2 linked regions of the Paractinoplanes abujensis genome follow. The protein of the gene in region 2 interacts with the protein of the main gene of each other region in a pairwise test. Links are inferred from orthologs where the notes say so. Each region holds a gene or a part of one and is shown on either strand. Other genes may lie near its edges.

The links.
Region 1: the proteins of BKA14_RS22700 (region 2) and BKA14_RS36505 interact in binary tests that used the Escherichia coli proteins (3 or more experiments, as listed by UniProt). The link is inferred for Paractinoplanes abujensis from one-to-one orthologs.

Annotation. Positions count from the first base shown.
Region 1 is NZ_JACHMF010000001.1:7,918,250-7,925,436, reverse strand. The notes cover bases 2,994-5,851. They hold BKA14_RS36505 (cysteine desulfurase family protein), read right to left. Parts: upstream 5,082-5,851; coding sequence 3,906-5,081; downstream 2,994-3,905. Other genes in these bases: BKA14_RS36500 (electron transfer flavoprotein subunit alpha/FixB family protein), read right to left, coding at 5,164-5,851; mnmA (tRNA 2-thiouridine(34) synthase MnmA), read right to left, coding at 2,994-3,895. In the rest of the region: BKA14_RS36515 (uroporphyrinogen decarboxylase/cobalamine-independent methonine synthase family protein), read right to left, coding at 1,708-2,700; more of mnmA, read right to left, coding at 2,804-2,993; more of BKA14_RS36500, read right to left, coding at 5,852-6,096; BKA14_RS36495 (electron transfer flavoprotein subunit beta/FixA family protein), read right to left, coding at 6,115-6,891. UniProt on the Escherichia coli protein: Master enzyme that delivers sulfur to a number of partners involved in Fe-S cluster assembly, tRNA modification or cofactor biosynthesis. Catalyzes the removal of elemental sulfur from cysteine to produce alanine.
Region 2 is NZ_JACHMF010000001.1:5,030,611-5,037,885, reverse strand. Bases 361-3,306 are described here. They hold BKA14_RS22700 (sulfurtransferase TusA family protein), read right to left. Parts: upstream 1,967-3,306; coding sequence 1,754-1,966; downstream 361-1,753. Other genes in these bases: BKA14_RS22695 (cysteine desulfurase family protein), read right to left, coding at 1,963-3,108; BKA14_RS22705 (P-loop nucleotide/nucleoside kinase family protein), read left to right, coding at 1,203-1,706; BKA14_RS22710 (carbohydrate kinase family protein), read left to right, coding at 361-1,177. In the rest of the region: iron-sulfur cluster insertion protein ErpA, read left to right, coding at 1-78; more of BKA14_RS22710, read left to right, coding at 200-360; ctaC (aa3-type cytochrome oxidase subunit II), read left to right, coding at 3,359-4,237; BKA14_RS22685 (cytochrome c oxidase subunit 4), read left to right, coding at 4,244-4,669; BKA14_RS22680 (hypothetical protein), read right to left, coding at 4,730-4,921; trpD (anthranilate phosphoribosyltransferase), read right to left, coding at 5,040-6,098; BKA14_RS22670 (hypothetical protein), read right to left, coding at 6,127-6,561; BKA14_RS22665 (cytochrome c oxidase assembly protein), read right to left, coding at 6,612-7,275. UniProt on the Escherichia coli protein: Sulfur carrier protein involved in sulfur trafficking in the cell. Part of a sulfur-relay system required for 2-thiolation during synthesis of 2-thiouridine of the modified wobble base 5-methylaminomethyl-2-thiouridine (mnm(5)s(2)U) in tRNA.

The DNA of each region.
Region 1 (7,187 bases), 2.9 Mb from region 2 along the record:
GTGAGCGCGAACAGATCGCCCTCGTCGGTGATCACGCCGGAGTCGAGCAGCGCCTGCCCGGCCTTGTAACCCAGCACCTCGATGTCGAACCCGCCCCGCCCAGCCAGGTGGAACACCCGCTCACGAAGCTGCGACGGGCACGACCGCGTGTTGGGGCAGCGGATGTCGATGTCGCTTTCCTTGGCCGGCGCCAGCTTCGTGCCGCAGGCCGGGCAGTGCGTCGGCATCACGAACTGACGCGCGTCGTCAGGGCGCAGATCGATCACCGGGCCGAGCACCTCGGGGATCACGTCGCCCGCCTTGCGCAGCACGATCGTGTCGCCGATCCACACGCCTTTGCGCTCGACCTCTTTCGCGTTGTGCAGCGTGGCCAGCGCGACCGTGGAGCCGGCGACCTTCACCGGCTCGAGCACGGCGAACGGCGTGACCCGACCCGTCCGGCCGACATTCACGTCGATGTCGAGGAGCTTGGTCGTGACCTCCTCGGGCGGGTATTTGAAGGCGATGGCCCAGCGCGGCGCGCGCGACGTCGACCCCAGCCGGCCCTGGATGGCCACCGAGTCGGTCTTGATGACGACGCCGTCGATCTCGTGCTCGACGTCGTGCCGATGCTCGCCGTAATAGGCGATGTAGTCGCGGATGCCGGCCAGGTCGGGCACCAGCTTCCACCGGTCGCTGGTCGGCAGGCCCCACGCCTTCAAGGCCTCATAAGCATGGGACTGCGAGTCGGGTGCGAAACCGGCCCGCGCGCCGATGCCGTGAACGACCATGCGCAGCCCGCGGGTGGCCGTGATGCGTGGATCCTTCTGCCGGAGGCTGCCCGCGGCGGCGTTGCGCGGGTTGGCGAAGGGTGCCTTGCCCTGCTCGACCAGCGACGCGTTGAGATCGGCGAACGCGGAGACCGGGAAGTAGATCTCGCCGCGGACCTCGACCAGGTCGGGCGGGTTGTCGCCGGCCAGCCGCTCGGGGATCTCGCGGATCGTGCGCACGTTGGACGTCACGTCCTCCCCCGTGCGCCCGTCGCCCCGGGTGGCCCCGCGGACGAGGCGACCCTTCTCGTACGTCAGGTTGATCGCCAGACCGTCGACCTTGAGCTCGCAGATGAACTCGGCCGGGCCGCCCGCGTCGCGCAGCGTGCGCTCGACCCAGGCTGCAAGCTCGTCGTCGTCGAAGACATTGTCGAGCGACATCATGCGCTCGGCGTGCTCGACCGGGGTGAACAGCGTGGAGAACGTGCCGCCGACATTTTGCGTGGGGGACTCGGGCGTGCGCAGCGCGGGGAACTCGGCCTCGAGCGCCTCGAGCTCGCGCAGCAGCTTGTCGAACTCGGCATCGGAGATGGTCGGCGAGTCGAGCACGTAATACCGGTATTGGTGGCCGCGCAGCTCGTCGCTCAGCTCGGCATGCCGCGCGCTGGCCTCCGAGGTCGGGTCTTTGCCGGCGGCCGCCTCCTGCTCAGCAGTGGGCTGCGCATCCACGATCTCTTCAGACACCGGAACCTCCGCGTTCGAGAACTACCGAGAACGGTAGTCGCCACCCCTGACATTTTCGGTGCTGGGCACGCCTGTGCGGCGGTTGTCCACAGTTCGAAGTTATCCACAGGGGCGTCCGCGAAGATCGGCGAACTTGAGTAAAATTGCCGGTGGCGGAGGCCCCCGGGGAGGGTGGGCTGGACCGGCGTGATGATCATGGGGAAGGGGCTGCCGGCTAGACCTCGGAGAGCCGCCGCCCCGCTTCACGGCAAGCGGTCAGCACCGCCCGCGCATAGCTGGGCGACGCCCCGCTCAGCCCGCAAGCAGGCGTGATCACCACTTGGCGCGGCAGCAGCCCCGGCGCGAAGGCGAGCCGCTTCCACAGCGTGCCGACCCGGTCGGCCACCTTCTTGCCGTCGATCCCGCCCGCCGGCGGGGTGGTCGGCGCCGCTCCCGCGAACAACCCGAGACCGGCTTCGAGCATCTCCCCCAGCGGGTCGAGATCTTTCAGCAGCGACAGGTCGAGTGCCACGGCCGCCGCCCGGGCGTCGAGGAAGACCTGCAGCGGCACGTCGGGGGCGCAGCAGTGTGCGATCACCGGCACGCCGACGGCTTCGACGACCGTTCGCAGGGCCGAGGCGGCGTCGGGGCCGGGCACGGCCCGGTAGGCGCCCAGCCCGCTTTCGGTGGGCACCCGCCCGGCCAGCACGGCGGGCAGTGACGGCTCGTCGAGCTGGAGCAGGAGCTCGGCCCGGGGCAGGCGTTTGCGCAGGTCGTCCACGTGCCGCCGGAGGCCTTCGGCCAGCGAGTCGGTAAGGTCGCGGACCGCTCCGGCGTCGCGCAGCAGCCGGCCGCCCATGGGCCGGTCGATCGAGGCGGCCAGCGTCCACGGGCCGGCCGTCTGCACTTTGAGCGGCCCCGCGTATTTCTCGCCCTGTTCGGTGAGCTGGTCGAGGTCGCGTTCGAGCAGGTCGGCCGTGACCCGCATGTCTTTGCCGGGGCGGGGCGCGACCTGCCAGCGCCCGGCGTAGAGCTGCACCGACAGGTCGATCAGGAACCCGGCGCTGCGTCCGATGATGTCGGCGCCGGGGCCGCGACCGGGCAGTTCGGCCAGGTGGGGCAGGTCGGGCAGTTCGCCCAGGACGATGCGCTGGGCTTCGGCGATGTCGGTGCCGGGCAGCGACCCGATGCCCGTAGCCGACCCGGGCCGCCAGGGGAAGTCAGGCACGCGGAGCCGTCCGAGAAGAGCCGGGGAAGTCAGGCACGTGAGGCCGTCCAAGAAGAGCCGGGGAAGTCAGGCACGTGAAGCCGTCCAAGAAGAGCCGGGGAAGTCAGGCACGTGAGGCCGCCAGCGGGGCCGCCGCCGTGATCGTCGCCGAGCCCAGCACCACGTCGCCTTCGGGTGAGCGCTGGTAGGCCACGATCGCCTGGCCGGCCGCGACACCGCGGGCCGGGGTGGTCAGCCGGGCGGTCAGCGTGTCGCCGTCGACGGTGACCGTGGCCGGGTAGACCTCGCCGTGGGCCCGCAGCTGCACTTCGCATTCGAGCGGTGACGCAGCGCCGTGCCAGATGACCTTGGTCGCGGTCACCTCGCTGACTTCAAGGTCTTCGCGGGGGCCGACGGTCACCGTGTTGGTCACCGGGGTGATCGACAGCACGTAGCGGGGGCGGCCGTCGGCTGCGGGGACGCGCAGGTCGAGACCCTTGCGCTGGCCCACCGTGAACCCGTAGGCGCCGTTGTGCCCGCCGAGGCGTTCGCCGGTGCGGCCGTCCACGATGTCGCCGGGCGCGTCGCCCAACTTGCCGCGCAGGAAGCCCTGGGTGTCGCCGTCGGCGATGAAGCAGATGTCGTGCGAGTCGGGCTTGTCGGCCACGGCCAGCCCGCGCCGGGCCGCCTCTTCGCGCACCTGGGCCTTGGTCGAGTCGCCGAGCGGGAAGACCGCGCGGTCGAGCTGGGCCCGGGTGAGCACGGCCAGCACGTACGACTGGTCCTTGCCCTCGTCGACGCTGCGGCGCAGCAGCCCGTCGGCCCCGAGGCGCGCGTGGTGGCCGGTGACGACGGCGTCGAAGCCGAGCGCGACGGCCCGGTCGAGCACCGCCTCGAACTTGATCTTCTCGTTGCAGCGCAGGCACGGGTTGGGGGTGCGGCCGGCCGAGTATTCCGCCACGAAGTCGTCGACGACGCTGGCCTGGAACTGTTCGGCCATGTCCCACACGTAGAAGGGGATGCCGATCACGTCGGCGGCGCGGCGCGCGTCGCGGGAGTCTTCCAGCGTGCAGCAGCCGCGGGCGCCGGTCCGGTAGGTCTGGGGGTTGCGCGCCAGCGCCAGGTGCACGCCGGTGACGTCGTGGCCGGCGGCGTGGGCGCGCGCGGCGGCGACGGCGGAATCGACGCCGCCCGACATGGCCGCTAGAACTCGCATGACTCCCAGCCTAACGGGGTGTTTTCCAGGCGGTGGCACGGCGGGCGCGCTCGACGGCGCCGGGCAGCGCGGCCAGCAGTGCGTCCACGTCGTGCGTCGTGCTGGTGTGCCCGAGCGTGAAGCGCAGCGAGGAGCGGGCCCGGTCGTCGTCGGCACCCATGGCCAGCAGCACGTGACTGGGCTGGGCCACCCCGGCCGAGCAGGCCGAGCCGGTCGAGCAGCAGACCCCCTGCGCGTCCAGGAGCAGCAGCAACGCGTCGCCTTCGCAGCCGGGGAAGCTGAAGTGCGCGTTGCCGGGCTGCCGGTCGGCCGGGTCACCGTTGAGGATCGCGTCGGGCACGGCGGCGCGGACCCGGCGCACGAGTTCGTCGCGCAGGGCGCCGATCCGTTCCGCGTACGCGGCCTGGCTCTTGACTGTGATCTCGACCGCAGTGGCGAAGGCGGCCACCCCGGCCGTGTCGAGGGTGCCCGACCGCACGTCGCGTTCCTGTCCGCCGCCGTGCAGCAGCGGGGTGCAGGCCACGTCGCGGCCGAGCAGCAGCGCGCCGACGCCGACCGGGCCGCCGACCTTGTGCCCGGTGACCGTCATGGCCGCGGCGCCGCTGGCGGTGAAGTCGACCGGCACCTGCCCGACGGCCTGCACGGCGTCGGTGTGGAACGGCACTCCGGCCGCGGCGGCCACGCGCGCGAGCTCGGCCACGGGCTGGATCGTGCCGACCTCGTTGTTGGCCCACTGCACGCTGATCACGGCGATCTCTTCCCCGTACGCCTGCAGCAGCTCGGCCAGCGCGGCCGGGTCGACTCGCCCTGCGCCGTCGACCGGCAGCCAGCTGAGCTGGGCGCCTTCGTGCGTGCCGAGCCACTCGGCGGCGTCCATGACGGCGTGGTGCTCGACCGCGGAGGCGACCACGCGGCTGCGGTTGAGCGAGCCGGCCCGCCGGGCCCAGAAGATGCCCTTGACGGCCAGGTTGTCGGCTTCGGTGCCGCCGCTGGTGAAGATCACCTCGGAGGGCCGGGCGCCGAGGGCGGCCGCGATGCGTTCGCGCGACTCCTCGACCAGGCGCCGGGCGCGTCGCCCGGCCGCGTGCAGGGACGACGGATTACCGGCCTCGCGGGCCGCCGCAACATATGCCGCCAGCGCCTCGTCGAGCATCGGCGTGGTCGCAGCGTGATCCAAGTAGGCCATCAGTCCCCAAGCTTATGCCTCGGTCCGCCCACGACGAACGGCCCGGCGCTGAGCACCGAGCCGTTCGTCACATAGGCGGAACCTACTTACGCTTACGGATCTCGTCGGCCGCCTGCGGGATGATCTTGAACAGGTCGCCGACCACGCCGTAGTCGGCCAGCTCGAAGATCGGGGCCTCGGGGTCCTTGTTGACCGCGACGATCGTCTTGCTGGTCTGCATGCCGGCCCGGTGCTGGATCGCGCCGGAGATGCCCAGCGCCACGTACAGCTGCGGGGAGACCGTCTTGCCGGTCTGGCCGACCTGGAACTGGTGCGGGTAGTAGCCGGAGTCGACGGCCGCGCGGGACGCGCCGACGGCACCGCCGAGCAGGTCGGCCAGCTCCTCGACCAGCTTGAAGTTGTCGGCGTTGCCCACGCCGCGGCCGCCGGAGACGACGATGCCGGCCTCGGTCAGCTCGGGGCGCGAGCCTCTCTGCTCGACGACCCGCTCGACCACCTTGGTCAGCTTGTCGGTGTCAGCCACGTCGACCTCGATCGACGAGACGGCGGCGTCGACCGGCGACGCCGACGGGGTGACCGAGTTGGGGCGGATCGTCACGATCGGCAGGCCCTTGGTGACCTTGGACTTGACGATCCCGGAGCCGGCGAAGACGGCCTGCGTGGCGGTGCCGTCGGCGGCCACCTCGACAGCGTCGGTGAGCAGCCCGTTGTCGAGCTTGACGGCCAGCCGCCCGGCGATCTCCTTGCCCTCCTGGGTGGAGGCCAGCAGCACCGCCGCGGGCTGCTTCTCCCGTACGAGGCCGGCCAGCACGGCCGCCTTGGGAGCCACCAGATAACCGTCGACGTCGTCACCGGAGGCGACGTAGACCTTCTCGGCGCCATACTCGCCGAGCTTGGCCGTGTCGGCCTCACCGAACACGACCGCCGAGACCGAGCCGAGCCCGCGGGCGATGGTCAGCATCTCCAGCGTGACCTTCTTGACGCCGTTCTCGACGACAACCAGCACTTCAGCCATGATTTCCTCTCCCCCGGCTCAGACGAACTTCTCGGTGGCGAGGTACGCGACCAGCTGCGTGCCGCCGTCGCCCTCGTCGGTGACCTTCTGCCCGGCCGAGCGCGGCGGGCGCGGCGCGAACTCGAGCACGGCGCTGGTTGCTCCGGCCGTCCCGACCTCGTCGGGAGAGATGCCGAGGTCGGCCAGCGAGAGCGCCTGCACCGGCTTCTTCTTCGCGGCCATGATGCCCTTGAAGGACGGGTACCGCGGCTCGTTGATGGTGTCCCACACGCTGACGACGGCCGGGGTGGCCGCGGTGACCACCTCGTAGCCCTCGTCGGTCTGGCGCTCGATCGTCAGCTGCGAGCCGTCCACGGTGAGCTTGCGCGCGCCGGTCAGCGCGGCGATGCCCAGCCGCTCGGCCAGCATGTGCGGCAGCACCTGGACCCGGCCGTCGGTCGACTCGGCCCCGGCGATGATCAGGTCGGCGTTGAGGGTCTTGAGCGCCTCGGCCAGCACCTTGGAGGTGGCGACGGCGCACGAGCCGTGCAGCGCGTCGTCGGAGACGTGCACGGCCTTGTCGGGGCCCATGCTCAGCGCCTTGCGGATGGACTCGGTCGCACCGGCCGGGCCCATCGTCAGGACGGTGACCTCGCCACCGTGCGCCTCTTTGAGCTTCAAGGCTTCCTCGATGGCGTACTCGTCCATCTCGTTGATGACATTGTTCGCCGATGCGCGTTCGACCGTGTTGTCGGCGCTCAGCGTGCGCTCGGCACCGGAGTCGGGCACCTGCTTGACCAGTACGACGATATTCATCGCGCTCCTACGACCTCCTGTTGTGAACGCACCGTTGCGACCGGACGCCTCCCGATAGGTTACCCGTCGGTAGCTTAGGCGTCGTCGGCCACGAAGAGTGACTCACCTCACCCATATCGACCGTCGAATGGCTACAGTCGGTGCAGGGAGGTGTACGAAATGTCCGGCCCTACCACTCCGCTGGCGGACGGGTTGCTTCCGTCCGCCTCACATCGTCTACCACGCGGCCCCGGCATGGTGCTGGAGACCCATGGCCGAGTGGACCCCGACTCACCGTGGTGCAAGTGCGGTCATCT
Region 2 (7,275 bases):
CGGATCGACGCCCAGGGCTTCACGATCGACAACCCGAACGCGCAGAACTCCTGCGCCTGTGGCGACTCGTTCCACTGATCCACGCCACACCGCGAGACTTCTCAGCAGGCCGTCCCGTTAACGGGGCGGCCTGCTGCGCGTAACCAGCCGGTAGGCTGCGTACGTAAGCCCCCCGTTCCCGAAAAACCCGAGGGCCCTCATGAAGATCGCCGTGACCGGTTCGATCGCCACCGACCACCTGATGCATTTCCCGGGGCGGTTCGCCGACCAGCTCATCGCCGACCAGCTGCACAAGGTCTCGCTCTCGTTCCTCGTCGACGACCTGGTGGTCCGGCGCGGCGGCGTGGCCAGCAACATCTCGTTCGGCATGGGCAAGCTCGGTCTGCGGCCGATCCTGGTCGGAGCGGTCGGCGCCGACTTCGCCGACTACCGGTCCTGGCTCGAGCGCCACGGCGTCGACTGCGACTCGGTGCACGTCAGCGAGGTCGCGCACACGGCCCGTTTCGTCTGCACCACCGACGACGACCTCAACCAGATCGCCTCGTTCTACGCGGGCGCCATGGCCGAGGCCCGCAACATCGAGCTGTCGCCGGTCGACCAGCGCGCAGGCGGGCTCGACCTCGTGCTGATCAGCGCGAACGACCCGGCCGCCATGATCCGCCACTCGCAGGAGTGCCGGGCCCGGGGCTTCAAGTTCGCCGCCGACCCGTCGCAGCAGCTGGCCCGCATGGACGGCAGCGACGTGCTCACCCTGATCACCGGCGCGGACTACCTGCTCACCAACGAGTACGAGCGCTCGCTGCTCGAGACCAAGGCCGGCCTCAGCTCCGACCAGGTCCTCGAGCAGGTCAAGATCCGGGTCACCACGCTCGGCAAGGACGGCGTCGAGATCACCGGCCGCGACATCGAGCGCATCCACGTGCCGGTCGCGCGCGACGTGCTGGCCGAGGACCCGACCGGTGTCGGCGACGGCTTCCGGGCCGGCTTCTTCAGCGCCGTCTCGTGGGGGCTCGGCCTGGAGCGGGCGGCCCAGGTCGGCTCGCTGGTGGCCGCGCTCGTGCTGGAGTCGGTCGGCCCCCAGGAGTACGACGTCCGCGCCGAGGACTTCGCCAAGCGTTTCGCCGACTCCTACGGCGACGACGCGGCGGCCGAGATCCGGGCCTACCTTCCGGCCTGACCAGGCGCATGGTCTGATCGGAGACATGGTTCTAGCGGTCTTCGCCGGTCTGCCCGGTGTCGGGAAGAGCTCACTCGCCGCGCGGGTGGCCACCGAGCTGCCCGCGTGCGTGCTCGCGGTCGACACCGTCGACTCCGCGCTCCAGCGCTACGAGGTCGTCGAGCCGAGACCCGGTTTCGCCGCGTACGGGGCGGTGGCCGCGCTGGCCGAGGTGCAGCTGCGCATCGGCCACCACGTGATCATCGACGCGGTCAGTCCGGTCAGGGCGGCCCGTCAGCTCTGGATCGACGTGGCCGAGCGGGCCGGCGCGCCGCTGCGGGTGGTCGAGGTGGTCGTGGGCGACGACGCCGAGCACCGCCGCCGGGTCGAGAAGCGGTTCGAGGCGCGCGACCACGACGGCGTGCCCGACTGGGTGCGGGTGCTGGAACGCCAGGCCGAGTACGAGCCGTATCTGGGCCCGCGCCTGGTCGTCGACACGCACCTGGCCGCCGAACCGGTCGAGGCGATCGTCAGCTACATCAGCCGCTAGTCCGCGCAAAGGGGCGGCTGCCGGCCGGGGTGGTGGAACGGGCTGCGTCAGCTGAGCCGGCGCACGTCGAAAGTGTGCGGCGCCGGCGAGCCCACGAACTCTTGTTTCTTCATGCGGCACCAGGCCGGGATGTCGTTGGCCGCGGCCGGGTCGTCGGCCAGCACCCGGACGACGTCGCCGATCTCGGCCCGCCCGATGTTCTGGGCCAGCCGGATCACCGGCAGCGGGCACTTCTGGCCCCGGCAGTCCAGCTCGATCACATCCCCGCCTCCCGCCGGATGCCTTCGACCAGGCCCGGCAGCACGGCCAGGAACCGCTCCACATCGGCCTCGGTCGTGCCGCGGTGCAGCGAGACCCGGACGTTGCCGTGGCTGAGCACCCCCATCGCCTCCAGCACGTGGCTGGGCCGCAGCGTCGACGCCGTGCACGACGAGCCGGACGAGACGGCGAAACCGGCCCGGTCCAGCGCGTGCAGCAGGGCCTCGCCGTCGACGTACAGGCACGAGAACGTGACCAGGTGGGGCAGCCGCTCGTCGGGGTCGCCGACCACCTCCACGTCCGGCACCAGCTCGGGCACGCGCGCGCGGATGCGGCCGACGAGCGCGCTCAGCCGTACGGACTCGGTCGCGGCCTCGGCCCGGACGGCGCGCAGACCGGCCGCGGCGGCGACCACGGCGGGCAGGTCGGCGCTGCCGGGCAGGCCGGGGCGATAAAGATCATCCTGCGGGTACGGGGAGATCCAGCGCACACCCTTGCGGACCACCAGCACGCCGACGCCGGGCGGGCCGCCCCACTTGTGCGCGCTCGCGCTCAGCAGCGACCAGCCCGGCGGCACGTCGGCCCGGCCCACCGACTGGGCGGCGTCGACGAACAGCGGAACCCCCGCCTCGTCGCAGTACGCCGCGGCCGCCGCGACCGGCTGCACCGTGCCCACCTCGTGACTCGCGCTGATCAGGGCGGCCAGCGCGACCCCGGGCGCGGACACGGCCCGCTCCCAGGCGTCGAGGTCGAGCCGGCCCAGCCGGTCCACGCCCACCTCGACCGCCTTGCCGCGGGCGGCCGCGTGCAGCACCGCGGAGTGCTCGATCGCCGAATGCACCAGCGTGTCGCCCTGCCGGGCCCGCCCGGCCAGTGCCCCGAGGACGGCGGCCTGCGCGGCGGCCGTGCCCGAGGGCCAGAACGAGACCTCGTCGGGACGTACGCCCAGCACCTCGGCGAACGCGGCCCGGGCGGCGTCGGAGAGCTGCTGGGCCCGCCGGCCCGCGGAATAGAGGCGCGCGGGGTCGGCCCAGCCGTCGGCCAGCGCGGCCAGCAGGGCCTCGCGGGCCACCGGATGCAGCGGACTTGCGGTGGCCGCGTCGAGGTACGCGACCGGACCAGCGGGATCGCCCGTGTTTTCCACCCCAGGAACGGTATCGTCCGATTGTCGAGGGGTATACGCGCACGGTCGAAGATCGGACCCCCGCAAAGGTGTGTCAGGGCCTGGTCGAGTAGTGTGCGACCGTCGGTAACGCCTGGCCACTCGTGTCCGTTTCGGGCGGGAGGCGGCGCTGCTAAGGAGGCAAAAGCAGGTGAGCGCAAAGAGTTCGGCCGCGCGGTCGCGAGCTGCAGTCCGGATCGCCGGGCTCGGCCTCAGCGGCACGGCGCTGCTGATGCTGCTCTCGGGATGTTCCCTTGAGGGCGTCGGAAACGCCTTCGGCCACTTCGGATGGCCCGGCAAGGGCATCACCCTGCAGGCGCACAAGATGTACGACCTGTGGATCGCCTCGACGATCGCGGCGCTGGTCGTCGGCGTCTTCGTGTGGGGCCTGATCTTCTGGTGCATCATCCGGTACCGCAAGCGCGGCGACGAGCTGCCCGTGCAGACCCGGTTCAACATGCCGATGGAGGTCCTCTACACGGTCACCCCGGTGCTGATCGTGGCGATCCTCTTCTACTACACGGCGATCGTGCAGACCGACGTGGACAAGCTCTCGAAGAACCCCGACCAGGTCGTCGAGGTCGTCGCGTTCAAGTGGAACTGGCAGTTCAACTACCGCGACGGCATGGGCGCCGAGGCCAACACGGTCGCCTCGACGGTCGGCTCCTCCGACGTCATCCCGATCCTGGTCCTCCCGACCAACGAGAAGATCCGGTTCGAGGAGACCAGCAAGGACGTCATCCACTCGTTCTGGGTCCCCGAGATCCTGTTCAAGCGGGACGTCTTCCCGGGCAACGTGCGCAACACCTTCGAGATCACTCTCGACAAGGAGGGCCGCTACGTCGGCCGCTGCGCCGAGCTCTGCGGGACTTATCACGCCTTCATGAACTTCGAGCTCGTGGTGGTCTCTCCCGAGCGGTTCGACCAGTTCCTGGCGGCCAAGCGGGACGGGTCCTCCACGCAGGAGGCGATGGCCGCGATCGGGTTCACCGGCGACCAGGCGTACGCCACCACGACCGAGCCGTTCGACTCGCGGCGCCAGAAGAACGGCTGGAACCAGAACGGCGCGGTTGCCGCCGGCACCGGTGCGGCCGCGACGGCCGGGAAGTAGGGGAACGTGCGTACCGAATACAAGATCTTCGTCGGCGTCGCCGTCTTCCTCTTCGGAGCGGCCATCGTCTACGGCTTCTACACCCGTGGCACCGGCACCCACGTCGAGTGGGTCGGCACTGTCGCGCTGATCCTGTCCGGACTGCTCTGCTCGATGTGCGGCGGCTTCTTCTGGTTCGTCGCCCGGCGCATCGACCTGCGGCCGGAAGACCGTGAGGACGGCGAGATCGCCGAGGGCGCGGGCGAGATCGGCTTCTTCAGCCCGGGCAGCTACTGGCCGTTCGGCATTGCCCTGTCGGCCACGATCGCGGGCCTCGGCCTGGTGTTCTGGATGTGGTGGCTGGTCGCCTTCGGCCTGATTCTGGTCATCGTCTCGTCCAGCGCCATGATCTTCGAGTACTACACGGGCACGCGGCACCCCGCCGAGCACTGAGCCGAAGATTTGACGAAGCCCGGCACCCTCATGGGGCGCCGGGCTTCGTCGTGTTCGTTGTCAGGCGGCTCGGCGTTGCTGGGGGAGGACCGGGGTGCGCCCCGGCCACAGGTGGGCTACGACGGGGGTGACGACCTCGGCGGCGCCGCAGCGACGGCAGACCAGCTCCTCGACCTCGCCGTCCGGGGTCGCCGGCACCTCGAACATCATGTCGCTGTCGCAGATGACACAGCGGGGTTCTTGATACGACACGGGTGGCCTCCTCTTCGCCGGAAGGTGATTACCCGAAACTGATTCCGACGCTGCCACGTAAATCAGGCATATGGGAGCATTCGCGGCGGCGTGTCCGCTGTGAAATTGCTCCGAGGGCCTACTCGGCGGCTTTGGCCTTCTGCGCCGCATCCACCCAGCGGGCCAGCTGAGCCGTCGCGGCGCCGGAGTCGATCGTTGCCTGGGCCCGGGCTATTCCGGCCCGCAGCGTGTCTCTCAGGTCGCCGGGGAAGCCTTCGTGCGCGGCCAGGGCGGCCGCCACGTTGAGCACCACCGCGTCGCGCACCGGGCCGGGCTCGCCGGCGAACGTCCGATGGGCCACGTCGGCGTTGAACGGCGTGTCGCCGCCCCGCAGGGCGCCCGGCTCACTGCGCGGCAGGCCCAGCTCGACGGCGTCGATCACGTGCTCGGTGACCTGACCGTCCTTGGCCTGCCAGAGACGGGTGGGAGCGGAGGTGGTGAACTCGTCCAGCCCGTCCTCGCCCCGCATCACCAGCGCCGAGTCGCCGCGCCGGGCGAAGACGGCCGCCATCACCGGGGCCATCCGCAGATCGAAACAGCCGACCGCGGCCGCCGTGGGGCGGGCCGGGTTGGTCAGCGGGCCCAGCATGTTGAAGAACGTGGGCACGCCCAGCTCGCGCCGCGTGACGGCGGCGTGCCGCATGCCGGGGTGGAACCGGGCCGCGAAACAGAAGCCCACGCCGGCGCCGGTCACCGTGCTCACCACGCCCTCGGGACCGAGGTCGAGCGGGATGCCGAAATGCTCCAGCAGATCGGCCGTGCCGGTGCTGGACGAGGCGGACCGGCTGCCGTGCTTGACCACCGTCACACCGGCGGCGGCTGTGATGATCGCCGCCATCGTGGAGATGTTCACGGTGTTGGCCCGGTCGCCGCCGGTGCCGACCACGTCGACCGCGTCGGTGCGCACGGACTCGGGCAGCTCGACCAGCGTGGCGTTGGCCAGCATGGCCTCGACCAGGCCGGCCAGTTCGCCCGGGGTCTCGCCCTTGGCCCGCAGCGCGATGGCGAACCCGGCGATCTGGGCCGGGGTGGCGTTGCCGGCCATGATCTCGCCCATGGCCCAGGCCGTGTCGGGGGTTCCGAGCTCCTCGCCCCGCAGCAGGGCACTCGTCAGGTTCGGCCAGGTGCGTGCGCCCACAGCGGGGGCCCTTTCGTTCGTCGGGGAATTAACCCAGCGTGCCGAGCGTGCCCAGGGGGATCGCACCGTTGCGGCGGGCGCGGAGCATGGCGGCGACGGTCTGCCCGGTGGTGACCGGGTCGAGCGGCGCGACCAGGGTCTGGTCGACCTGCGCGTAGGCCGCGAGCCAGCGGTCGGCGGCCCGGGCGATGACGACGCAGACGGGCGGGGGCGTGGCGTACTCGTCCTTGGTCTGACGGGCGATGCCCAAGCCGCCCGCGGGCGACGCCTCGCCGTCGAGGACCATCAGGTCGATCTCGTACTTGTCCAGCAGATCCCGGCAGTCTTCCCAGGTGGCGGCGTCGGCGAACTCGACCTTGAGGTCGGCCGCGGGGCGCACCCCGATCGCCATCCGGATGCGGTCGCGCACGGCGGCGTCGTCGCTGTACAGCAGGACCGTGTACTGAGTCGGTTCGTCGCTCATAATGTGCCCCGGTTCACGTCGTAGGTGCCCGCCGATCGTAACGGACCGGTTTACGCGGTGTCGGACCCCGGTCCGGCGGTGTCGGCGGGGGCCCCGTTTGTGATCCTGGCTTCATCTTTGCGGGCCTGCTCGGCGGCCTCCTCGGCTTCCTGCCGGTCGAGCGCGCGGTCGATCCGGCGGGCCTCGCGCTCGGACTGGCGCACCCACTGGAGCACCAGGATGCCGAGCATGGTGACGCTGACGATCTCGCCGCCGGCCCACAGGATGCCGCCCGCCGTGACCTGGTCGGCCTTGGGGTCGAGCCAGCTCAGGCCCAGGCTCGGGTAGTAGTCACCGGCCAGGAGCGTCGCGCTCTGCATGATCGTCAGCCCGAGCACGGTGTGGAACGGCACCGACAGCACCATCAGCAGCGCGCGGCCCGGATAGGGCCAGCGGCCGGGCAGCGGGTCCAGGCCCAGCAGCGGCCAGAAGAACAGGCAGCCGGTGACGATGAAGTGGACGTGGACGAACTCGTGCAGCCACGGGTGCAGCAGCGTCTGCCGGTAGAGGTCGGTGAAGTACAGGACGAACGGGTTGGCCACGAAGATGCCGAACGCGACCAGCGGGAACGTCAGGACGCGGGCGACCCGGCTGTGCACGACCGCGAGCAGCTTCTTGCGGGGCGCGGCGGGCAGCGTGCGCAGGGCCAGCGTGACCGGTGCGCCGAGGGCCAGG